DNA from 3 places in the Arthrobacter sp. AL05 genome. Region 2 is predicted to be linked to each of the others. Evidence: riboswitches for the same ligand, from Rfam matches in the RefSeq annotation. Region 2 holds a riboswitch; each other region holds the start of a gene.
The links. A riboswitch is a leader RNA that binds a small molecule or an ion and turns the genes downstream of it on or off. The one in region 2 is predicted to bind thiamine pyrophosphate.
Positions count from the first base shown of each region.

Region 1: it holds a riboswitch for thiamine pyrophosphate, as region 2 does, so the genes downstream of both, QK287_RS02240 (ECF transporter S component) here and QK287_RS12450 (bifunctional hydroxymethylpyrimidine kinase/phosphomethylpyrimidine kinase) in region 2, are expected to answer to the same signal.
Region 3: it holds a riboswitch for thiamine pyrophosphate, as region 2 does, so the genes downstream of both, thiC (phosphomethylpyrimidine synthase ThiC) here and QK287_RS12450 (bifunctional hydroxymethylpyrimidine kinase/phosphomethylpyrimidine kinase) in region 2, are expected to answer to the same signal.

Region 1 is NZ_JASBRC010000001.1:473,861-481,785, reverse strand. Features, by position in the region: gene QK287_RS02280 (Na+/H+ antiporter subunit A) at 1-143, shown strand, start outside; gene QK287_RS02275 (Na(+)/H(+) antiporter subunit C) at 140-718, shown strand; gene QK287_RS02270 (Na+/H+ antiporter subunit D) at 715-2,328, shown strand; gene QK287_RS02265 (Na+/H+ antiporter subunit E) at 2,325-2,870, shown strand; gene QK287_RS02260 (monovalent cation/H+ antiporter complex subunit F) at 2,870-3,145, shown strand; gene mnhG (monovalent cation/H(+) antiporter subunit G) at 3,135-3,548, shown strand; gene QK287_RS02250 (DUF4235 domain-containing protein) at 3,565-3,828, opposite strand; gene QK287_RS02245 (DUF4386 family protein) at 3,978-4,742, shown strand; TPP riboswitch at 5,101-5,244, shown strand; gene QK287_RS02240 (ECF transporter S component) at 5,310-5,996, shown strand; gene QK287_RS02235 (ABC transporter ATP-binding protein) at 6,013-7,701, shown strand; gene QK287_RS02230 (energy-coupling factor transporter transmembrane component T) at 7,709-7,925, shown strand, end outside.
Region 2 is NZ_JASBRC010000009.1:98,104-106,028, reverse strand. Features, by position in the region: gene QK287_RS12455 (Rne/Rng family ribonuclease) at 1-2,958, shown strand, start outside; TPP riboswitch at 3,063-3,160, shown strand; gene QK287_RS12450 (bifunctional hydroxymethylpyrimidine kinase/phosphomethylpyrimidine kinase) at 3,152-4,753, shown strand; gene rplU (50S ribosomal protein L21) at 5,108-5,416, shown strand; gene rpmA (50S ribosomal protein L27) at 5,478-5,741, shown strand; gene obgE (GTPase ObgE) at 5,861-7,447, shown strand; gene proB (glutamate 5-kinase) at 7,458-7,925, shown strand, end outside.
Region 3 is NZ_JASBRC010000022.1:16,484-24,408, forward strand. Features, by position in the region: gene QK287_RS17190 (response regulator transcription factor) at 430-1,113, opposite strand; gene QK287_RS17195 (phosphatase PAP2 family protein) at 1,266-2,021, shown strand; gene QK287_RS17200 (DUF2156 domain-containing protein) at 2,068-4,713, shown strand; gene thiC (phosphomethylpyrimidine synthase ThiC) at 5,088-6,818, opposite strand; TPP riboswitch at 6,816-6,923, opposite strand; partial or broken gene QK287_RS17210 (FAD-dependent oxidoreductase) at 7,278-7,925, opposite strand, start outside.

The DNA of each region.
Region 1 (7,925 bases), on a different contig from region 2:
TCGTCGTCGGCCTGGCCCTGGACGTGCTGCGCAGCCTGGGCGCCGAAATCGACGAACATTTCGAGGAACAGTCACACGAACCGGCCAGCGACCAGGAGCCCGGCGGAGTACCGGCCGAAACCACAGCCAAGGGAAAAGCATGAGCGTCAACCTGACACTGCTGACGGTCATGGGAGCCTTGTACGCCTGCGGCATCTACCTGATTCTCGAACGCAGCCTTACCCGGGTCCTGCTGGGCCTGATGTTGCTCACAAACGCCACAAACCTGCTGATTCTGACCACCGGCGGGTACGCCGGCCTGGCGCCGATGTTCAGCAAGGACACCGCGGCCGGGGACTACAACGATCCGCTGCCTCAGGCCCTCATCCTCACCTCGATCGTGATCTCTTTTGCCGTCACGGCCTTTATGCTCGGCATCATCTACCGGACCTGGGTGCTGGCCCGCGAGGATGAAATCCAGGACGACGCCGAGGACCGCCGCGTGGCGCGGACCCCCAGCTTCGACGTCGAGGACGACTCCGTGATCCCGGTGGAAACCTCCGAGTTTCCGTTGACCATGATCGGTTCGGACGGCCAGGGGGTCTCCAACGTCCCAGCCGGCGCCGAAGCCACGGTCCAAGTGGCAGACCGTACGCTGAACGCCGAGCGGGCGGCGGCGGAGGAGCAACCGGGTTCCTTGAACGTCCAACTACCCAATCCGGAAGGAGACGGACAGTGAACATTGCCAGTTTCGCCCCGCTCGCCGTCCTCCTTCCCATCCTCGGGGCGGCCCTCACCTTCCTGCTGATCCGACATTCGCGTGCGCAACGGACGGTGAGCATCGCGCTGCTGTCCGTGACGCTGCTGCTGGAGTGTCTGCTGCTGGCCTCCGTCTGGGAAGGCGGAACGTCGGCGGTCAACCTCGGCGGCTGGCTCCCGCCATGGGGCATCGTGATGGTGGTGGACCAGTTTTCTTCGCTGATGCTGGTGGTCTCCTCCTCGGTGAGCCTCGCCGTGCTGATTTACGCCACCGGTCAGGGCATGGCCGACGGCGATCGGGATGCGCCGGTCTCGATCTTCCACCCCACCTACCTGATCCTGGTAGCGGGGGTGTCCAATGCGTTCCTCTCCGGCGACCTGTTCAACCTGTATGTGGGCTTCGAGATCCTCCTGACCGCCAGCTACGTGCTGATGACCCTCGGCGGAACGGGCCCGCGGATCCGGGCAGGCGTGACCTACCTGGTGGTCTCGGTGGTGTCCTCAGTGCTCTTCCTGATGGCGATCGCGATGATCTATGGCGCTACCGGCACCATCAACATGGCTGATCTCGCCATCAAGCTGGCGCAATTGGACCAGGGCACCCAAAACCTGCTGCACGTAATGCTCCTGGTGGCGTTTGGCATCAAAGCGGCGGTGTTCCCGCTGTCCTTTTGGCTCCCGGACTCCTACCCCACGGCCCCGGCTCCAGTCACCGCGGTGTTCGCAGGGCTGCTCACCAAGGTGGGTGTCTACGCCATTGTCCGCACCGAAACGTTGCTCTTCCCGGGCGACACTTTTAATGCGCCGCTGATGGTGGCCGCCTTGCTGACAATGATTGTCGGAATCCTGGGCGCACTGGCCCAGAATGACATTAAGCGGCTGTTGTCCTTCACCCTGGTCAGCCACATCGGCTACATGGTGTTCGGGCTGGCGATGTCCTCGGTGGCAGGGCTGGGCGCCGCCGTATTTTACGTCGTCCACCACATCACCATCCAGACCAGCCTGTTCCTGGTGACGGGCTTGATTGAGCGCCGTGGCGGAAGTTCCTCGGTGGACCGCCTGGCCGGGTTGGCCAAGTTGTCGCCCCTGCTGGCGGTGCTGTTTTTTGTCCCGGCAATGAACCTGGCCGGGATCCCGCCGTTCTCCGGCTTCCTGGGCAAGCTGGGTCTGCTTCAGGCCGGGGTTCAGCTGGGAACACCGCTGGCTTTCGCACTGATGGCCGGCGGAGTGCTGACCAGCCTGCTGACGCTGCTTGCCATCGCCAGGGTCTGGAACCGTGCGTTCTGGCGCAAACCGGAGGACGCGGAACACCCGGATCCGGTGCTGCTGGCTGCCCCGGAAGATTCGGCAACGGGGGACCGGGCGGGCAAGACCAACGTCACGCTGCTGCCGCGGACCATGGTGGGTTCCACGCTAGGCCTGGTGCTTTTCGGCGTCGGGCTGACCATCTTCGCCGGCCCGCTGTTCAAGGTCGCGGACCAGTCTGCCTTCGACATGCTGGACCGGACCTCTTACATCCAGGCGGTCCTGGGCGAAGATGCGCCGGTTCCGCCGAGGCCCGGGCCACAGCCGCAGGAGGCCTCCAAATGAGCCGGAAACGGATCTCGCTGCGGCAGGAACTGCCGCTGCTCGTATGGCTCGTAGTGGTTTGGGGCGCCCTCTGGCGGGACTTCAGCCCCGGTAACCTGCTCTTCGGAGCCCTGATTTCGGTCGTTGTCGCCCGGCTGTTCTACCTGCCGCCGGTGGAACTGGGCGGGCGCTTCAACCTGCTCCGTGCAGTGCCGTTTGTACTCGTGTTCCTGGCCAAAGTGGTGGCAGCGAGCTGCCAGGTCCTGTACCTGGCAGCGGCCAAGGGACCCAAGGTGGTCAGTGCCGTTGTGGCCGTCCCGCTCCGGAGCCACTCTGACCTGCTGGTCACGGCGACCGGTCACGTCACCGCGCTGATCCCCGGTTCCATGGTGGTGGAAGTGGATCGCTCCACATCCACGCTCTATGTGCACGGGATCAACGTCCGCAACGCAGCAGGCGCCGCGCAACTGCGCAAGGACGTCCGCGACACGGAGGCCGGGCTGATCCGGATCATGGGGACCAAAGCCGAAGTGTCCGCACTCAACCAGGAGGTGGGGCCGTGATGGCGCTAGTCCTGACCGTGACCGCGGTGGTGCTCTCGTTGGCCGCCGGCGGGGCGATCATCCGGATCGCGCGGGGTCCGTCGCTGCTGGACCGGGTGCTTGCCGCGGACGTGCTCCTGGCCATCGTGGGGGCGGCCATGTGCATCGACATGGCAGTGAACCGGCACCTGAACAACCTTATGCTGCTGGTGGCGGTATCCCTTATCGGGTTCGTCGGCTCCGTCACGGTAGCCCGCTTCGTTGCCGACCGGAGGGAGAAAAGCAGTGCCTCCTGAGACATTTTCCGCCGACACCGTGATCGACGCCGTCTCGGCTGTCTTTATGGTGGTCGGTGCCCTGATGTCCCTCGCTGCGGCGGTGGGATTGCTCCGCTTTCCCGACCTGATGACCCGGATGCACGCAGCCACCAAGCCCCAGGTGCTGGGACTGTTCCTGTTGCTGTTCGCGCTGGGCCTTCAAATGCGCACCTGGTGGGTCTGGCCGGTGCTGGTGGTGGCATGGATCTTCCAGCTGCTCACGGTTCCGGTTTCCGCGCATATGGTCGGCCGCGCCGGGTACCGGACCAAGCACCTCCACCCGGAGCTGCTCAGCACCGACGACCTGGAGGCCGTGGTGCAGCAGGCAGCCGGCACCCGGGGATTCACTGACGACGACGCCGGGGACACCGGCGGGCGGTGAAGCTAGAGGATGCGCCCTAGACCAGGTCCTGGGTTTTGGCGAAGCGTGCAACCGCCCGCTGGGTGCCGCGATTTGCGAGTACTTGGATGATGGCGCTGACGGACGCGGAGATCAGCGCAAAAGTCAGGGCCGAGCGCAGGGTGGTGGGGACATCGTCCTCGTGGCCCTTGGGTGGCTTATTGCCGGTGGACTTCTCCCAGACGGTGTCCACGAGCTTGGTGCCGACGTAGCCGGCAAGCAGGCTGACGCCGGCGCCGAGCAGTTTGATGAAAATATTCATTCTTCGCAACTCCTTGCGGGAGGGAAACAGGGCTTCCCCTAGCCTAGCGTTCCTCGCCCGACGGTCCAGTTGGGGACCTGCGGGCGGACCCGGGCCAGCTTGGGACCAACGCCCCTGTCCGGTGGGGCGGGGCAGACGTAACTTCAAGTATGGAACAGCCCCAAACCCATTCGCTTGCCCACACCCGGCCGGACCTCCCGTCGGCTGACGGCCAGACATGGCGGACGCTCTATCTCTGGGCCGGCATCTCCTCGATTCTTTTCGTGGCGCTGCTGATTCTCGCGCTGGTCCTGGACTTCCTCGCCCCGCCTCCGGTCCACGGCGGCGCCGAGACGCTGGCATTCATCGCGCGGAACAAGGGGATCTACATTGCCGAACAACTGCTGTGGATCGTGCCGAACATCCTGCCGGTGGTGGTATTCGTGGCGTTGTTCGTGGCGCTCGCCCCGCTCGACAAGAGCCGTGCCCTGCTGGCCGCCGTGGTCGGGGCCGTGCCGTGGGCCTTGATCATGGCCGTCCCTGTCACCAGCCGGGGATCCATGGTGCTGGTATATCTCAGCGACCGTTACGCGGCCGCGGACGACGACGCGTCCCGGCTCCGCTACTCGACCGCCGCCGAGGCGATCGTCGCCGAGAACAACACGGCGGCCGTCGTCGGAGTCCTCTCCGCGCTTGGCATCCTGCTGATCTCCTTCGTCATGCTGAAGGGCGTGCTGCCGCAGACCCTGGCCTGGCTGGGGATCGCGATCGGCGGCCTCGGCGTCGTTGCGGAGGCGCTACGGCATACTGTTCCGGAGTTCTACGGCGGATACGGAGTGTTGATGTGGGCCTGGTTCGTGGGCGTGGGGGTTGCGCTGATCCGCCTTGCCGGCCGGACGGCTCGAGGCGCTAACAACGGCGGCAGCTCAGCCTGACGTCCCGGGGCGGCCGAGTATTTCCGCGCGGGCTTTGTCCACCAGTTTATGGTCGGCTTTTGCGGCAACCCCGACACTGTGACGGTGGCGACCATCCCTCCTCAACCCGCCGCCCGGCTGCTCGTCCCCGGAGTCCGGGTCGTAGCCGGGGGGGACCGCGCTGGTGAGTTGGTCACTTGTTAGGGTTCCCGTTCTAGTTCGCCGCCGTTGGTGGCCGGCAGGGCGCGGCATCCGGCGTTCCCGTGCTTGCTGCCTCTACTAGGCCGGCCGTCCCGGGCGCCGGCGGATTGTGACGGCCGACTCCGGAAAAACAAACCTCCACGGGTGTAAAGTGGGTCACGCCCACAAGGGCGATTTTTAGATACGACAGGGGAGCGCCGCCGTCGGGCATCACCGGGGAAATCCGGGGAGACCACAGGTGGGCGCTGAGAGTGCGGACAGCCGCAGACCCTCGAACCTGATCCGGTTAGTACCGGCGCAAGGGAGTCGAGTTCTCAGAGTGGCCGGAGCGGCAGCGGAAGCTGCAGGCCCGGGCCACTCTCCCCTCCTGTTCCTCAGGAGGACGATATGACTGATACATCTGCCAAGCCCGGATCCGTACAACCCGGATCAGCCGGCGCGCCCGTCCGGTACAGCCACAACTGGCGTGTGGTGGACATTGTGGTGGCGGCGCTCATTGCGGTTGCCGGCGGCGTGATCTTCTGGGCCTGGTCCCAGGGTGCCAACCTGGTTTCTGCCCCCGTTAATGCGTTCTATCCGCCGCTCACCGGGCTCTACGCCGGAGGCTGGATGCTCCCGGCCGTGCTGGGCATGCTGATCATCCGCAAGCCGGGTGCTGCACTGTTCTGCGAATCGGTGGCCGCCACCGGCGAGCTGATCATGGGCTCGCAGTACGGCACCACAGTGCTGATCTCAGGCATCCTGCAGGGCCTCGGCGCCGAGCTGGTTTTTGCCGCGGTGCTCTACAAGAAGTTCAATGTGCCGTCCTTTCACGGGAAATTCAACCTGCCGGTGGCACTGCTGGCCGGCGCCGGGGCGGGCCTGTTCTGCGGCTTGAATGACTCGTTCCTGCCCTGGGGCTGGAACATCGCTTATGCCTCCGGTGACAAGCTGGCCTACATCGTTTTCACTGTGATCTCCGGCGCCGTGATCGCCGGCGGCCTGTCCTGGCTCGCCACCCGGGCCCTGGCCAGGACTGGGGTGCTGGGCTCTTTCGCCTCCCGCAAGGCGGCCGCGGAGCCGGTCTTTTCCTGACCCGCGCACACGGCTGATGACATCCTCCGACCGGGTCCGCCCGGCTGCGATCACCGCGCGTGGCTGGGGCTGGTGGCACGCGGGCCGGACCCGGCCCGCAGTCCGCGGCCTTGACCTGGACATTCAGGCAGGGGAACGTGTGCTGCTGCTGGGACCATCCGGTGCCGGCAAATCCACGCTCCTCCACGCCCTGGCCGGTGTACTCGGCGACTCGCCCGGCGGGGACGCCGGGCGAGCCGCTGGCCGCGGGCCGGCGGACGACGGGGATGCCGAGGAGACCGGCAGCTTGCTGATCGACGGGGCATCACCCCGGGAGCGGCGCGGCCGGGCCGGGCTGATGCAGCAGGACCCGGAGACGCAGGTGGTGCTCTCGCGCCTGGGCGACGACGTCGCCTTCGGGGCGGAAAACCTTTCAGTGCCCCCGGCCGACATCTGGACCCGGGCAGCGGAAGCGCTCGACGACGTCGGACTCGGCCGCCTGCCGCTGGACCACCCGACGTCGGCGCTGTCCGGCGGCCAGAAGCAGCGCCTGGCCCTCGCCGGCATCCTGGCGATGCGCCCCGGACTGATTCTCCTCGACGAGCCCACCGCCAACCTGGACCCGGCCGGAGTGCTGGAGCTTCGTGATGCCGTCGGCCGTTGCCTGGACAAGACCGGCGCTACCCTGGTGGTCGTGGAGCACAGGGTTGCCGTCTGGAAAGACCTCGTGAACCGGATTGTGGTGCTGCAGCCGGGCTCGGCGACGGACACCGCGGTGCTGATCGACGGACCGCCGGACCAGGTCCTGGACCAGGCGCGGGACATGCTCACCGCGGCGGGTGTTTGGGTGCCCGGTTACGTGCCGCAGACCCGGACGCGTCACCGGCCGCGGCCCGCCGGCCCGGCATCGGCCGCCGCCTCGGCCGTCGGCAGGGCCGCCGCCGGGGCGCCCGGTGGCCAGATTGCCCGCACCCCGACAGCGGGACTGCTGCTTGCCGCTGAGGACCTGGCCGTGTCCCGCGAACGGCCGCGCCGGGCGGGCCTCCGGGGCGGTTTTCGACCCATTCCGCCGGCGCCCGTCCAGTCCGGCATTGTTGCCCGGGTCCGCGCCGGGGAGGCCTTGACCATTACCGGCCCCAACGGATCGGGAAAGTCCACCTTCGCCCTGACGCTCGCGGGCCTGCTCGCGCCGGTCTCCGGCACGGTCTCGGCCACCCCGGAACTCAGCTCCGGTGCCGGGAGCGATCCGTACAAGTGGAAGGCCCGGCAGCTGATCTCAAGGATCGGCACAGTGTTCCAGGAACCTGAGCACCAGTTCGTCACGGGGCGGGTACTTGATGAGCTGATGTTCGGCCCCCGGCACCTGGGCCGCGGCGAGGAACGCGTCGACGAACTGCTCGAGCGGCTCCGGCTGGCGGAGCTCGTGGACGCGAACCCGTACACACTCTCCGGGGGCGAGAAACGTCGCCTGTCGGTGGCCACCGTCCTGGCAGCCCATCCGGACGTCCTCATCCTCGACGAACCAACCTTCGGCCAGGATGCCAACACCTGGGCCGAACTGGCCTCGTTCCTTTCCGAACTCCTCGACGCCGGCACCGCCGTCGTCTCGGTGACGCACGACGCCGAATTCAGCCACGTCCTCGGAGGGACCGAACTCAGCCTCCAGGTCCCCGATCAAGCGGAGCCCGATGAGCTGGCCCCCGTGCGCCGCGGGCCGGGACGTTGAGCACACCATGAGACAGGAACTGACGCTGCGCGGCAATCATGCCCTGCTGACCCGGGCCAACCCGCTCTCGAAGTTCGCCGCCGTTGTGTTCATTACCCTTGCCCTGGCGCTGTCGATCGACTGGGTGTCGGCCTCGGTGGCATTGGCCCTGGTTCTGGCACTTCTTCCGCTGGCCGGGCTGCGACCCGGGTTACTCTGGCTCCGTGGCTGGCCCTTGATCCTGG
Region 2 (7,925 bases):
CAGACCCCGGACGTTCCCTCTGATGTCCCTGCCGGAATGACAGCCGCAGCCGAGGCCGCCGACGCCCCGGCCGAAAAGCCCGTCCGTCGCCGCGCCAGCCGCGCCAAGGCCAAGGCCCCGGCCGCAGGGACCGCAGCTGACGGGGCCGCCAGTGCGGAACCGGAAGCCGCCGCCACGGAAACCGCAGGCGTTACCGCCGCCGCCAGCCCGGTCGCGGATGAAACTGCCGCCGAGGCCCCGGCAGCAGCCCCAGCCGCCGCGGCAGCTGAAAGCCCGGCAACTGAAAGCCCGGCTGCTGAAGCCCCGGCGGAAGCCTCGGCTGCCGCTTCGCTGTTCATGGAGCCGGGAGCGGTTACCTCAATGATCTTCCAGGCACCCGACCTGGCCGCCGCGGCCCGCCCTGTCCCGGCCCCGGCTGCCGCCGCAGCGGAAGCTGACGACGACGACGACGAAGAAGGCGAGAGCGAGGACGCCGGAAGCCGCCGCCGTCGCCGCAGCCGCGGTCGCCGCGGCCGCAGCAGCCGTGGAGCTGAGAGCGAACCGGGTTCCGAAGACGAATCCGACGACGCGGATGACGCTGAAGAAGGCACTGGCGAGCAGCTCGAAGACGGCGTGACCTCCCGCCGCCGTCGCCGCCGCCGTCGCGGCGAGCAGGATCTGGAACTGACCGGCGGGGAGGACGACGACCCGCCCAACACGGTGACGCGCGTCCGTGCGCCGCGCACAGCCAGCGAGGCTCCGGTGAACAACCGTGTCACCTCGCTCAAGGGCTCCACCCGCCTGGAGGCGAAAAAGCAGCGCCGCCGCGAATCCCGCGATACCGGACGCCGCCGCACCGTCATCACCGAGGCCGAGTTCCTGGCCCGGCGCGAATCGGTGGACCGCCAAATGATCGTCCGCCAGCGCGATGACAGAATCCAGATCGGCGTCCTCGAGGACGGCGTGCTGGCCGAGCACTTTGTCTCGAAGACCCAGCAGGATTCCCTGATCGGCAACGTCTACCTGGGCAAGGTCCAGAACGTACTGCCGTCGATGGAAGCCGCCTTCGTCGACATCGGACGCGGCCGCAACGCCGTGCTGTACGCCGGCGAGGTCAATTGGGAGTCCGTCAACCTCGAGGGCAAGCAGCGCCGGATCGAGAACGCGCTGAAGTCCGGCGACTCCGTGCTGGTCCAGGTCACCAAGGATCCCGTCGGGCACAAGGGCGCCCGCCTCACAAGCCAGATCTCGCTGCCCGGCCGCTACCTCGTCTACGTACCCGGCGGTTCCATGACCGGAATCTCGCGCAAGCTGCCCGACGTCGAACGCAACCGCCTCAAGCGGATCCTCAAGGACCGCCTGCCCGAGGATGCTGGCGTTATTGTGCGCACCGCCGCGGAGGGTGCGTCCGAGGAAGAACTCACGCACGACATCAACCGGCTCCGTGCCCAGTGGGAAGGGATCGAGGGCCAGTCGAGCTCAACTAAGATCCTTGCCCCCGAACTGCTCTACGGCGAACCCGATCTGACCATCAAGGTAGTCCGTGATGTCTTCAACGAGGACTTCTCCAAGCTGATCGTCTCCGGTGAGGAAGCGTGGGACACCATCGAGGCCTACGTGACCTACGTAGCCCCCGACCTTGTCGGCCGGCTGGAGAAATGGACCAAGGACTCGGACATCTTCGGTGCCTGGCGCATCGACGAGCAGATCCACAAAGCACTGGACCGCAAGGTTTTCCTGCCCTCCGGCGGCTCGCTCGTAATCGACCGCACCGAAGCCATGACAGTGGTGGACGTCAACACCGGCAAGTTCACCGGCAGCGGCGGCAACCTTGAGGAAACCGTCACCAAAAACAACCTCGAAGCGGCCGAAGAAGTTGTCCGGCAGCTCCGGCTCCGCGACATCGGCGGCATTATCGTGATCGACTTCATCGACATGGTGCTTGAATCGAACCGGGACCTGGTACTGCGCCGCATGGTGGAGTGCCTGGGCCGGGACCGGACCAAACACCAGGTCGCGGAGGTGACTTCGCTGGGCCTCGTGCAGATGACGCGGAAGCGGATGGGTACCGGGCTGCTGGAAGTTTTCGGCGAACAGTGCGAGGCCTGCGCCGGCCGCGGCATTGTGACCCACGACGAGCCGGTGGAGCACCGCCGCGCCAACGTCGTTGCCGCCGAGCATCACATTCCCCGTGCGGAGCAGCCTGCCCCCCCGCGGACCGAACGCAAGAGCCGCCGCCGCGGACGGGGCGGCCAGGGCACGGACGAACAGTCGGTGCCGGCCGCAGCGCACCCCGAGCCCACCGACGCTGAACGCCATGCCAAGGCCGAAGCGACCCGCCACGCGCTGGCGAATATCGCTGCGGCGGCGCATGCTGCCCATCTGCATGACGATGAAGCGGCCACGGGAGTCGACGCCGGGGTCCGCCAGGCCGCTGTTGAGGCAGCCGTCGAGCTGGCCGCAACGGAGGAGGCTGCCGGACGTCCCGGCGCCGTGCTGACCTTCGGCGGCGAACAAGTCGCACTGCCGTTTGTGGAGCATGCCGACGAGTCGGGTGCGCCCGCGCTGACCATGGACCTGCTGACCGAGGCTTTCGCCCAGCTGGGTGACAGCGGGGAAGTCTCCGCGGCGGATCCCGCTGCACCGGCTGCGAAGGCGGCCGCAGCCCGGACTGGACCGGCGGCTCCGGCGCGTGCCGGCGGAACCGGCCCGGGCCGCGCCCAGGCGCCAGGCTCCCAGACGGAGGCGGCCCCCGAGGCCGGCGCCTCCCGTGCCCGCCGCGGACGGCGCAACCGCAGCGCCAGCCGCGCGCAGGGAGCAGCCAACGAAACCTCGGTAGAGCAGCGCCGGGAAGCGCCGCAGGCTGCCGTTTCGGTACACGAGGCAAAGGCCCCGGCAGCAGCAACAACGCCGGCGGCCAAACCGGCCACAAACGAACCGATTATCCTCGGCGTCGGCGTTCCGGCCTCGGAACTCTAACCCCAAGAAAGTTCGGGAAGGCCGCGGGTGCGGTCCGGGCCGCGTAGCAATACGCCAGGTTCGGGCCGTGCCCGCGACTTCGTTAAAGGATGCGGCTAGGCTTGGTCCCTGACACGGGGTGCCGCGCATCGAGCCGGCTGAGATCCAGACCCGTTGAACCTGTCCGGTTAGCACCGGCGAAGGGATGTCTCCCATGACCGCCGCCTCCCCGTTTCTTCCCGCTGTCCCCGCAGCCCCGGCATCCCGGATCCCGCGGGTGCTCACGATCGCAGGCTCGGACCCCTCCGGCGGTGCCGGGATCCAGGCGGACCTGAAGAGCATTGCCGCGCATGGCGGCTACGGCATGGCCGCCATCACCGCCCTGACCGCACAGAACACACGCGGCGTCAGCGCCATCCACGTCCCGCCGGCAGATTTCCTGACCGCCCAGCTTGACGCGGTCAGCGCCGACATCCGGATCGACGCCGTCAAGATCGGGATGCTGGGGGACGCCGCCGTGATCGACGCCGTCCGGACCTGGCTGGCGAAGGTCAGGCCCGCCATTGTGGTGCTGGACCCCGTGATGGTGGCCACAAGCGGTGACCGGCTGCTGCAGGCGCCGGCCGAATCGGCGCTGCAAGAACTGCTGCCCTACGCGGACCTGATCACGCCGAACCTCGCCGAACTCGCGATTCTGCTCAACGAACCCGTCGCCGGCAACTGGGCTGCGGCGCTGGAACAGGGCAAGCGGCTTGCCGCCGGCACCGGCACGACCGTCCTGGTGAAGGGCGGCCACCTCGACGGCACCGGCGCTGCGGGCGGAGCCGGCGAGCACGGCGACGGCTGCCCGGACGCGCTCGTCAACACCTGCGGGGTCCTGGCCCGGGACGTCATAGTAGTACCGGGGGAGCGGGTCCGCACCAGCAACAGCCACGGAACGGGATGCTCACTGTCCGCGGCGATGGCGACCGTGCAGGCCCGGGTCGGGGACTGGGAGGCCGCCTTGCGGGAAGTTAAGCCGTGGCTGGAAGGGGCGCTGCGCACCTCGGCGGACCTCGACGTCGGCAGCGGCAACGGCCCGGTCCATCACTTCCACCATGTCCAGCATCAGACCGCCCATCACGGTACGGGTGCCGGCGGCGGCGAACTGCACCGGGTCCCTGCCGCGGGTGAATTCGCCCGTGGGCTGCGGGAAACCGCTGCTGCCGACCTCGAGGCCATCTACGGCCTGGACTTCATCACGGCCCTGGCGGACGGGTCCTTGCCGGAGCAGGACTTCGCGTACTACCTCGGACAGGACGCCCTGTACCTGAACGGCTATTCGCGGGTCCTCTCCCGGGCCGCCGCGATCGCACCCACGGAAGACGAACAGCTCTTCTGGACCCGCTCCGCACAGAATTGCCTCAGCGTCGAAGCCGAACTGCACCGGACCTGGCTGCGCGGACGCACGGCGGAGCGGACGCTCGGACCGGTCACCAAGTCCTACGTAGACCACCTTCTGGCCGCCTCGGTCACCGGGAGCTACGGAGTGCTGATCGCTGCGGTACTGCCGTGCTTCTGGCTCTATGCCGAGGTGGGACAGGCACTGCACAACCGGTTCCTCGCCGCGGGTGCGCCGGAATCGCACCCCTACGCCGCGTGGCTGCGCACCTACGCCGATCCGGAGTTCGCCGACGCCACCCGGCAGGCCATCGCCCACACCGACACCGCAGCCCGGGCGGCCTCACCCGGCGAACGGGACGCCATGACCGTGGCCTTCCGGCAGTCCGCCCGCTACGAAGTGGACTTCTTCGACGCGCCGCGCGTGCACGCCTGAGCCGCGGGACAGCAGGGAGCCTGTACGATAGGGAGGCGCGGTTCCGGAAGTCGTTGCGGCAACGTCCTGTCCATACAGGGTGTCACCTATCACGTACCTCCCTTCGGAACCAGCCTCATTTGCGGCCGAAGGCAAAATTAGCGTAGTCTAGATCTTCGGTGCTTACGCCAACACTTGGGTTATGACCTTGAGGACGCTCCACTTGATTTCAGGTGCGAATGTCCACGGGATAGCTCATGGGTTCCCCCGGGGAACCCACCGGCGTAGAGGCACAGCGTGAGCCGGACCATCAACTTTGGACCCAGGTTCCGCACGCAAATCTAGTAATAAACGTCGAGAGAAGTGAGTTCCCCAGTGGTGTACGCGATTGTCCGCGCAGGCGGCCGGCAAGAGAAGGTTTCCGTTGGAGACTTCGTTACCCTGAACCGCGTCCCCGGTGGAGCCGGCAGCACCTTTGAGTTGCCCGCACTGCTCCTGGTAGACGGTGACAAGGTCATGTCTGCTGCTTCGGACCTGGCCAAGGTAAAGGTTACGGCTGAGATCCTTGAGGACCTTCGCGGTCCCAAGATCGTCATCCAGAAGTTCAAGAACAAGACCGGTTACAAAAAGCGCCAGGGTCACCGTCAGGAATTGACCAAGGTCAAGATCACCGGTATCAAGTAACTACTCGTTACTGTTCAGGTTTTCAGCAGATTCCCCAGAATTTTAAGGCAGGCATTTCCAAATGGCACATAAAAAAGGCGCGAGTTCCACTCGCAACGGTCGTGACTCGAACGCCCAGTACCTCGGCGTCAAGCGCTTCGGCGGTCAGGTAGTTTCCGCAGGCGAGATCATCGTCCGCCAGCGTGGAACCCACTTCCACCCGGGCGCCGGCGTTGGCCGCGGCGGCGACGACACCCTGTTCGCCCTGGCTCCCGGAGCCGTCGAGTTCGGCACCCGCCGCGGTCGTCGCGTTGTGAACATTGTGGCTGCAGCAGCTGCAGAGTAGTACCTACGTTTTAAATCGGTGGGGCGGGCCATTAGGTCCGCTCCACCGGTGTTTTAACCGCATTACAATCATCCTGAGCGTCTTTGCACGCTTACGGGAACAGCACTGAGGAGATCCACGTGGCGAGCTTTGTAGACCGGGTAGTACTGCACGTATCCGGCGGTACCGGCGGCCACGGCTGTGTCTCCGTTCACCGCGAGAAGTTCAAGCCGCTCGGCGGTCCCGACGGCGGCAACGGCGGCAACGGCGGCGACGTTATCCTGCGCGTGGACCCCCAGACCACGACCCTGCTCGATTACCACCACGCCCCGCACCGCCACGCCACCAACGGCGGACCCGGTATGGGCGACTGGCGCGCCGGCAAGCACGGCGAAACCCTGATCCTCCCGGTTCCCGAGGGCACCGTGGTCAAGTCCAAGGACGGCAGGGTCCTCGCAGACCTGGTCGGTGAGGGTTCCGAATACATCGCCGCGGCCGGCGGCATCGGTGGACTGGGCAACGCTTCGCTCTCCTCGCAGAAACGCCGCGCCCCGGGATTCGCCCTGCTCGGCATCGAAGGCGAATCCAGTGACGTTGTCCTGGAACTGAAATCCATCGCCGATATTGCCTTGGTCGGGTTCCCCTCCGCCGGCAAGTCCAGCCTGATTGCCGCGATGTCTGCCGCCCGGCCCAAAATCGCCGACTACCCGTTCACCACCCTGATCCCGAACCTCGGTGTGGTCCAGGCCGGCGAGGTGCGCTTCACCATCGCCGACGTCCCCGGCCTGATCGAAGGCGCCAGCGAAGGCAAGGGCCTCGGCCACCACTTCCTGCGCCACGTTGAGCGTTGCGCCGCCCTGGTGCATGTGCTCGACTGCGGCACGCTCGAATCAGACCGCGATCCGCTCTCGGACCTCGCCGTCATCGAAGCCGAGCTGGACAAATACGCGGTGGACATGAGCTATGCCGGTTCCGACGGTGAAGTTGTTCCGCTGAACCAGCGCCCGCGCCTGATCGCCCTGAACAAGGTCGACCTCCCGGACGGCAAGGACATGGCAGAATTTGTCCGCCCCGAACTCGAATCCCGCGGCTTCAAGGTCTTCGAAATTTCGGCGACCAGCCACGAAGGTCTCCGCCAGCTTGGCTTCGCGATGGGCGAGATCGTCCAGGCTGCCCGCGACGCCATTGCTGCCGCGCCGCCGAAGGTCCACGCCCCGGTACTCAAACCTCGCGCCGTCAACGAGTCCGGCTTCAAAATCCGCCGCGAGGAGAAGAACCTGGAGCCGCTGTTCCGCGTCCTCGGCGACAAGCCCGTGCGCTGGGTCAAGCAGACCGACTTCACCAACGAGGAGGCTATCGGCTACCTTGCTGACCGACTGGCTAAGCTCGGCGTAGAAAACGAGCTGTTCAAACAGGGCGCCACCCCGGGCGACATGGTGGTCATCGGTGAAGACGACGGCGTCGTCTTCGACTGGGAGCCGACCATGATGGCCGGCGCCGAACTGTTGGCAGCACCCCGCGGAACCGACGTGCGCTTTGCCGACATCGGCGACCGCCCCACCCGTGGCCAAAAGCGCGATGAACAGGTGGAGCGCCGCGAGGCCAAGGCTGCGGCCCGCGCCGAGCTCGAAGCCGAGCGCAAAGCCGGTATCTGGACTGAATCCGTCAGCGGCCGCCGGCCCAAGCCGCTTAAGGAAAGCGCCCTTGACACCGAGAATGAGGAGTGAGCCTTAACACGTGAGCGACAAGTCCGCAGTTGTCATCGAGGAACCCAAAACCAACGACCGCAGGCTGCTCGCCCGGGCTCGCCGCATTGTGGTCAAGGTGGGTTCGTCGTCGCTCACCAGTATCAAGGGCGGAATCTCCGAGGACGCGCTGATCGAACTGTCGAACGCGCTGGCGGCCAAAAGCAATAGCGGCACCGAAATCATCCTGGTGTCTTCGGGAGCGATCTCCGCGGGGCTCGCGCCGCTGGGCCTGACGAAGCGTCCCCGGGACCTCGCCACCCAGCAGGCCGCCGCCAGCGTGGGCCAGGGGCTGCTGATGGCCCGTTACACGCACGCCTTTGGTGCCCACGGGATTACCGTCAGCCAGGTGCTCCTGACCGCAGATGACCTGATGCGGCGCAGTCACCACATGAATGCGTTCCGGGCGCTGAACCGTTTGCTGAACCTGGGCGTTGTGCCGGTTGTCAACGAAAATGAC
Region 3 (7,925 bases), on a different contig from region 2:
TCGGATGCAGCGGATGCGGCCTTCCGGCGCGGGAAGCCACAGTGGTTCCTCAGTTCACCTACGGAACGGTGGTCCGTTTGAACTTTCGTAGCGCATCCAGCACCACACTGGCGATCATCCTCGCTTTGACCCTCGGCTTGGGTTCGGCGTCAGCGGCGGAGCACGGCAAAACGACGGGAACCGCCGCCAGCGCAGCCAGGCCCCGGGACCGGGCACGGCGGGCAGAGGTAAGGTCGGCCCGGATCTGGATTTTCTCACCGGGTACCCCCAGGAACTCCACACTGACGAGCGAAAGATCGAAGCGGAACGCGAATTCGGGGAAGCCGTTCCGCGCACGCTATGGCGATTCCACACCGGCAGCGCTTAATGTTCCGGCCGAACACCACTGGCCGCCGGGTGCCCGAAGCAGGAGCCGGTCGCGGACGTTCTTTATGCGGGCGGCCGGTCGGCGGTAAGTTTGTAGCCCATTCCCCGCATGGTGGTAAGGGTCTGCAGCCCGAACGGGGTATCAATTTTCCGCCGCAGATAGCCAATATAGACCTCTACGACGTTCTCACCGCCCTCGAACGCCGGGTCCCAGACGTTGTCGAGGATCTGGGACTTTGACACGACCTGGTCGTGGCTGCGCATCAGGTAGTGCAACAGACCGTACTCCCGGGCGGTCAGTTCGATGGTGGAGCCGCGACGGCGCACATTGCGGCTGCCCGGATCCAGGGTGAGGGACCCGAGAGTCAGTGTGACGGGCCGTACCGGGGCGCCGCGGCGGACCAGGGCACGGATCCTGGCGACCAGGACGATGAAGCTGAAGGGTTTAGTCAGGTAGTCATCGGCTCCCAGATCGAATGCGTCCGTCTGGTCGTATTCGCCGTCTTTGGCCGTCAGCATCAGCACCGGGGTCCAGATCAGGCGTTCACGCAGTTCCTTGAGGACGTCGTACCCGTTTTTGAGCGGAAGCATAAGATCCAGCAGGATCACGTCGTACGGGTTCTCCGTCGCGGCCCACAGGCCGCTGACCCCGTCGGCGGTGACGTCGACGACGAAGCCCTCATTAGTGAGTCCGCGTCGAATGGTCTCCGCCAGTGTCGTTTCGTCCTCGACCAGCAAGATCCGCATGATGGTCCCCTTTCGTTGATAACCGCAGTATCCCCGACGCAGCTTGAGCGTCGCCTGAGAAACGGCGGTGATCCTCTCAGCTTTCTCTCAGAGCCGCTGCTCCATGCTGGTGGGCATAAGGCCCGCAACGACCAGCTCACTGTCAGGACAACATGATGGATTCATCCGCCGAACACCCGAACACGATCTTCCCCGGGCTGCGGTCCTGGTGGTGGGCGACGGCCGCGCTCTCCATTTTCGCGACCACGACCGCGGCCGGGATGGCCGCGAAGTCCTTCGGGCCCCTGGCGCCGGAGCTGGGCCTGGACATCTTCCTGAGTCATGGGAGGAACAGTGCCTTGACTGCGCTCAGTGAGGCCATTCACTACGGACTTGGACCGGCCGGTGCCCTGGCGCTGGTGCTGATGATCTGCGGGTACCTGCTCTGGTACCGCCGTCGACCGGTTCAGGCGCTGGCCTTCGGCTCCGTTGTTGCTGTCGGGTGGCTGGCCTCAACAGCCGGAAAGATCTTGGTCAGCCGTTCCCGGCCGCCTGCCGACGCGACCGGAGCGCTGATCGCCGAAACGGGCAACAACAGCTTCCCTTCCGGACACACGGCCTTCGCAGTCTCCCTGGCGCTGGCCGCCGTGCTGGTCCTCGCCCACGGAACCGGGCAGCGCCTGACAGTACTTGCCGCAGGCTCCCTTTTCGCAACCGTTGTGGCGTTCTCCCGGATGTACCTCGGGGTGCATTACCTTAGCGACGTCATCGGATCCGTCCTGATCAGCAGTGCGGCGATCCTGGCTTGGCTGCCGGTCTGGAACAAACTCATCGCGCCGCGGATCTCCGGAATTGGCCTGATTCGCGGATTCGATGCAAAGACGCTGGATCGGCGGCGACGCCACAGGACCAGCAACCATGCGGGATAGCCTCGGGCAATTTCCGTTCCCTCCGCATCTGCTCAAAGGAATTCCCGTGCCAGTGCCACCGCCGGATCCCGGAACCGTGCCCCACCAAGGGCGTTGGCTGTCCCGGATCGAAAATCTGCGCCGTGCCCCGGTTACAGCGGGTTTTGTCCTGGTCTTTTGGGCCGCCGGAGCTCTGACATCCACCCTCATCACCGGCCCGGCCGGCACCTTGCGTCCCAACGTGGCAGCAACAGCGCACTCACTGCCCGGCCGCTGGTGGACGCTTCTGAGTTCCGGGCTGTGGGCGCAGAACCTGACCGGGTACCTGCTGGGAAGCGCAGTTGTGCTCGTAGTCGGGCTGGCACTCGAATACCGGATGGGAAGCCTCAGGTTCGCCGTAGCGGCCCTGGGCAGCCAGATACTCGGAATTAGTGCAGCTCTCGCGTTCCTCACGGTTGCACATCAGATCATGGGGACCTGGACTCAGGAAATGAGCGGGCACCTCTTCCTTGGCCCCACTGCACTCATGACCGGGGCCATTATGGCGGGGACGGCGATGATGCCGACCCTGTGGCGGCGGCGGGTCCGCCTCGTCGTCTTCGCCCTGCTGGTACTCCTGGCCCTCTACAGCGGCGGGTTCGCGGACCTGGTCCGCCTCAGCGCCGCAGGTGCAGGGGCGCTCCTGGGCCCGGTCCTGTGTGGGAGGGCGCCCCGTTTCGTCCGCCCCGTCAGCTCCCGGCATGAGGGCCGGGTCCTCATCGCGCTGCTGGTGGCCGTGTCGGCCGTCGGGCCCGTCGTCGCCGGCCTGACGCCGCACGCCGCGGGACCGCTATCGGTGCTGCGTTTCCTGTTCACCAACATTCAGCCCGTGGACCCGGCGACACTCCAAGGCCTGTGCGCCGACCCGGGACAAGCGAAAGAATGCGCCGGCGCGCAACTGCAGCTGCGCGCCGGCGCCGGCGCAATTTTCATGGCGGTCCTGCCATCTTTTCTCTTACTGATCCTCGCAGACGGTTTACGCCGAGGACGCCGCTTCGCCTGGGCCGCCGCCGTGCTGGTTCAGCTGGGTTTGTCCGTGCTGGCCGGAATCACCATCGCAGGGGTGCTGTATCCGGGAGCACCGGGCACCGTGGCGCCCGAAGGGATCGGCGCCATCGAAACTGCCGGGTACACGCACCCTCTCGCGCTGGTGCTGCCGCTACTCCTGCCCGCGGTGCTGACGCTGGTGCTGCTGATCTTCCGCGGGCTTTTTCCGGTGTCGGCCCCTGCCGGAACCTACCGACGGCTCGCAGTCAGCACCGGGAAGACAGCCGCCGTCCTTGCCTCCGTCTACCTGTTGGCCGGAATCCTCCTGGCTCCCAGCATCACACCCGTCCCGGGACCCAGGGAACTGCTCGCAGATATACCGGATAGGTTTCTGCCGCTGGGATACATGCTCGATCTTGCCCCGGCGTTCGTTCCCCAGGGCGCCGCTGCAACCGTTCTCTATGAAGGAGTCGGCATTGTCTTCTGGGCTGTCACCGCAATCATGACCTTGAAAACCTTCCTGCGCCCGGCCCCAACACAGCACCACTCCGGTACCGGACTCGCACGAGAAATACTGAAAGCCAACCACGGTGGCAACTTGTCCTGGATGACGACCTGGCCAGGGAATATGTACTGGTTCTCCTCCACCGGTGAAAGTTTCATCGCCTATCGTGTCATCGCTGGGGTTGCCCTGGCCCTGGGCGGCCCGGTCGGACCCGTGACCCCTCGCCATGCCACGTTCGAGGAGTTCACCCGTTTTTGCAGTGGGCAAGGCTGGACCCCGTGCTTCTACTCCGTCCCCCAGGATCTGCGCGACCACGCTGCGTCCCTGGGCTGGGGCTCAGTGCAGGTCGCCCAGGAAACGATCCTGCCGCTTGATGCGGTGTCCTTTAAAGGAAAGAAATTCCAAGACGTCCGAACCGCGATGAATAACGCCGCCAAAGCCGGGATCAGGGCCGAATGGACCACATACCGGACCGCATCGTTCTCGGTACTGGCACAGATCCAGGAGATCTCGGAAGAATGGGTCGCCGACAAGAAAATGCCCGAAATGGGATTCACCCTCGGAAGCCTGGACGAACTCAACGACCCCGAGGTCCGACTGCTGGTTGCCGTCGGCACTGACCACATGGTCCACGCCGTCGCCTCTTGGCTGCCCGTCTACAACAACGGCACCATCGAAGGCTGGACCCTGGACTTCATGCGGCGCCGCACCAACGGATTCCGTGCCGGCATCGAATTCCTTATCGCTTCCGCCTCACTCAGCCTCAAAAACGAAGGATACGGGTTCATCAGCCTCTCTGGAGCGCCGCTGGCCCGGCACAACGAACCACCACAGCGCGGACCAGCTTCGGCAAGCAACCAGAGCTCCGGCAGCCTGGACCGGCTCCTCGACCGGCTCGGCGCGACCCTGGAACCTGTCTACGGGTTCAGGTCCCTGCTGGCATTCAAAGCAAAATTCCAGCCCCGCTACGAACCCCTCTACATGCTCTACCCTGACGCAGCCGCACTGCCCGCCATTGCCAACGCCATCACCCGCGCCTACCTCCCCACCGTCAACCTCGCAGAAACCCTAACCCTGGCCCGGCGCCTGCTAAGTGCACCCAAACAACCCCGCACCCGAGTCAGTAGACCGTACCGTCACCCGCCATCCCAGCCCGAAACGCCGGTGAAGAAAAGTGAATAACAACTTGACCCTGCCCATCACGGTCTCGGAGGTTGCCCGCCGCGCCGACGTCAACCCCGGGCTGGTCCGGTCGGAACTACTCATGCAAGAAATCAGAAACTCCAAAGCCCTACTCACCAGCGGGGCGCATCCAAGGAGACGGACTCAACCGGCGATTCGCTCAGCGGACGTGAGCTCCTGCGCCAGTAAGACCACCACCTCCGCCCCGAGATTCGTCAATACCGGGCGGATCGCGAACTCATGGTCGAGCAGATCGACGGGACCGACGCCGACTCACAGCCCTCCCCGCCGACCCTGCCGAACAGATCTCTAGTTCCGGATCGGGGCAGGACCGGCGCCGGAGTGCCGGCGCTGCCCGAACCCGCTCCTCGTTCCTAGCTCCCGGGCACGACGGGTTCGGGGAGGTAGACCTTCCCGCCGGATTCGCGGAACTCGTCGGATTTAGCGTTCATTCCGGCGATGGCTTCCTGTTCGGACATGCCTCCGAACTGGTCGCGGATGTCCTGGGAGAGCCGCATGGAGCAGAACTTGGGTCCGCACATGGAGCAGAAGTGCGCGGTCTTCGCCGGCTCGGCGGGCAACGTCTCGTCATGGAAGGATTCGGCTGTTTCCGGGTCCAGGGAAAGTGCGAACTGGTCCCGCCAGCGGAACTCGAACCGTGCTTTTGACAGGGCGTCGTCGCGTTCGTGGGCTCCTGGGTGTCCTTTGGCGAGGTCGGCGGCGTGGGCCGCGATTTTGTAGGTGATGACGCCGGTCTTGACGTCATCCTTGTTCGGCAACCCGAGGTGTTCCTTGGGCGTGACGTAGCAGAGCATTGCGGTGCCGTAGCGGGCGATTTCGGTGGCGCCGATGGCCGAGGTGATGTGGTCATAGCCTGGGGCGATGTCGGTCACCAACGGGCCGAGGGTGTAGAAGGGGGCGCCGTCGCAGAGTTCCTGCTGTCGCTCGACGTTTTCGCGGACGAGGTGGAAGGGGATGTGCCCGGGGCCTTCGACCATGACCTGCACGTCGTACTTCCAGGCCCGCTTGGTGAGTTCGGCGAGGGTGTCCAGTTCGGCGAACTGGGCGGCGTCGTTGGCATCCGCGGTCGCGCCGGGCCGCAGGCCATCACCCAGGGAAAAGGCGACGTCGTACTTGGCGAAGATCTCGCACAGTTCGTCGAAGTGTGTGTAGAGGAAGTTCTCCTGGTGGTGGGCCAGGCACCAGCCGGCCATGATCGACCCGCCGCGGGAGACGATACCGGTCACCCGGTTGGCGGTCAGGGGGACGTACCGCAGCAGCACCCCGGCGTGGACGGTCATATAGTCCACGCCCTGCTCGCATTGTTCGATCACGGTGTCCCGATAGATTTCCCAGGTCAGGTCATTGGCCTCACCGTTGACCTTCTCCAGTGCCTGATAGATCGGTACTGTCCCAATCGGGACCGGAGCGTTGCGGATGATCCATTCACGGGTGGTGTGGATGTCATCGCCGGTGGAGAGGTCCATCACGGTGTCGGCGCCCCATCGGGCGGCCCACTGCAGTTTGTCCACTTCCTCAGCGATGGAGGAGGTGACCGCGGAGTTGCCGATGTTGGCGTTGATCTTCACGAGGAAGGCCTTGCCGATGATCATCGGTTCGGATTCGGGGTGGTTGATGTTGTTGGGAATGATGGCCCGACCTGCGGCAACTTCGCCGCGCACCAGCTCAACGTCGCAGTTTTCCCGCACTGCCACAAACCGCATCTCGGGAGTGATGACGCCCTGGCGGGCGTAGCGCATCTGGGTAACGGTCTTACCCTCGAGGGCGCGGCGGGGAACCGGCTGCGCGCCTTTCCATTCAGCAGAAGCGGCACCCCGTCGCACGGCGGATTTACCGTCGTCGAGCAGGTTCCGTTCCCGGCCGCCGTAGGGCTCGGTGTCGCCCCTGGATTCTATCCATTCGGACCGGAACGGCTCCAGGCCGATCACAGGATCGCTTCCGGGCCCGGCCGTCCGGTAGACCGTGAACGGTGGATTCTTCGTCCCGTTCGGAGAGTCCTCCAGAGCAATCTCCGTGACAGGGACCCTAATGCCATTTTCGGGGTCTCGGGCGTACGCGAGCGAATGTGAATTCATGGAGCTCATCAGTGGTTTCCTACTTCCTTCGCCGGCATGACCCGGACAGGTTCAACGGTCGCAGACTGCATCAGCCCGATCTCAGCCCTTGCAAGGGCACCCGTGTGGATGGAAAAATCGTAGCACCCCAGCGTGCCCGTTCTACCGCTCTGGATGATCCCGGGTATCCCCCGGACGGCAGCCATTATCGGAAGCAGGCCCTCCAGCAACGCAGTGCACGCCGAATCACCGGAAGCTGAGACTCCTGTCGGCAGCTGCCGAGGATGATGCGCTCCTCTGGCCAGCCGGCAGTCCTCCGAACGCACAGCATTCGAAATGATGCAGACGCCTGCACTGTTGATCCGTGCCGGGGCAGCGAGGGCGAGAGGGTGCGAGGACGATGTCGGTAACCTGTGAGGACGGAGGTCGGCTGGATCGATGAAGTCGTACTCAACGAGGCCTGCTGCATCCGTGTGGAGGCCTAGCTGGTCACGAGGCGCAGCATGAGAGTTTGGAGACATCGGTGGTGAAGGACTGGGCGGCGATCTTGATTCCTTCGGCCATTGTGAGGTACGCGCTCCATAGGTTCGCCACCGGCTCCACAGTCATTCCCGCTTCCATGATGAAGACCCCGGCCGCGGCCAGGTCACCGGCGTCCTTGGCGACGGCGGTCATTCCCACGATCCGTCCGTTGTCCGCGTCGGCGACAATTTTGATGAAGCCTCGGGTGTCCCTGTTCACCAAGGCTCTGGGGACGAATGCCAGGGGAAGCACCCGGCATTCGCACCGGATACCGGCTGCGTCGACCTCACGGCCGGCGTTGTTGAAGGCGTTCTCCACCAACAGGGAGCCGTGGGCGGCTGCGACGTAGACGAATTCGGGGTGTCCGGTCCCTTCCCCGGCGGCCCAGATCCGTTCGTGGGAGCTGGCTAGGATGTTCTGCAAGAGGATTTCGCCCCGGTGCCCGGTTTTGCCGCCGACCGTGGCCAGGTTCAGTCCGTTCGTGACCGGCCGGCGTCCAGTGGCGACGAGCAGTCTGGCGGCCCGGAATTCCTGCTGCCCGCCTGAGACGATCGCGGTCGCGATGATCCCGCCGGTGGCCGGGTCCGTGCGCACCGAGGACACGGCCGCCCGGCG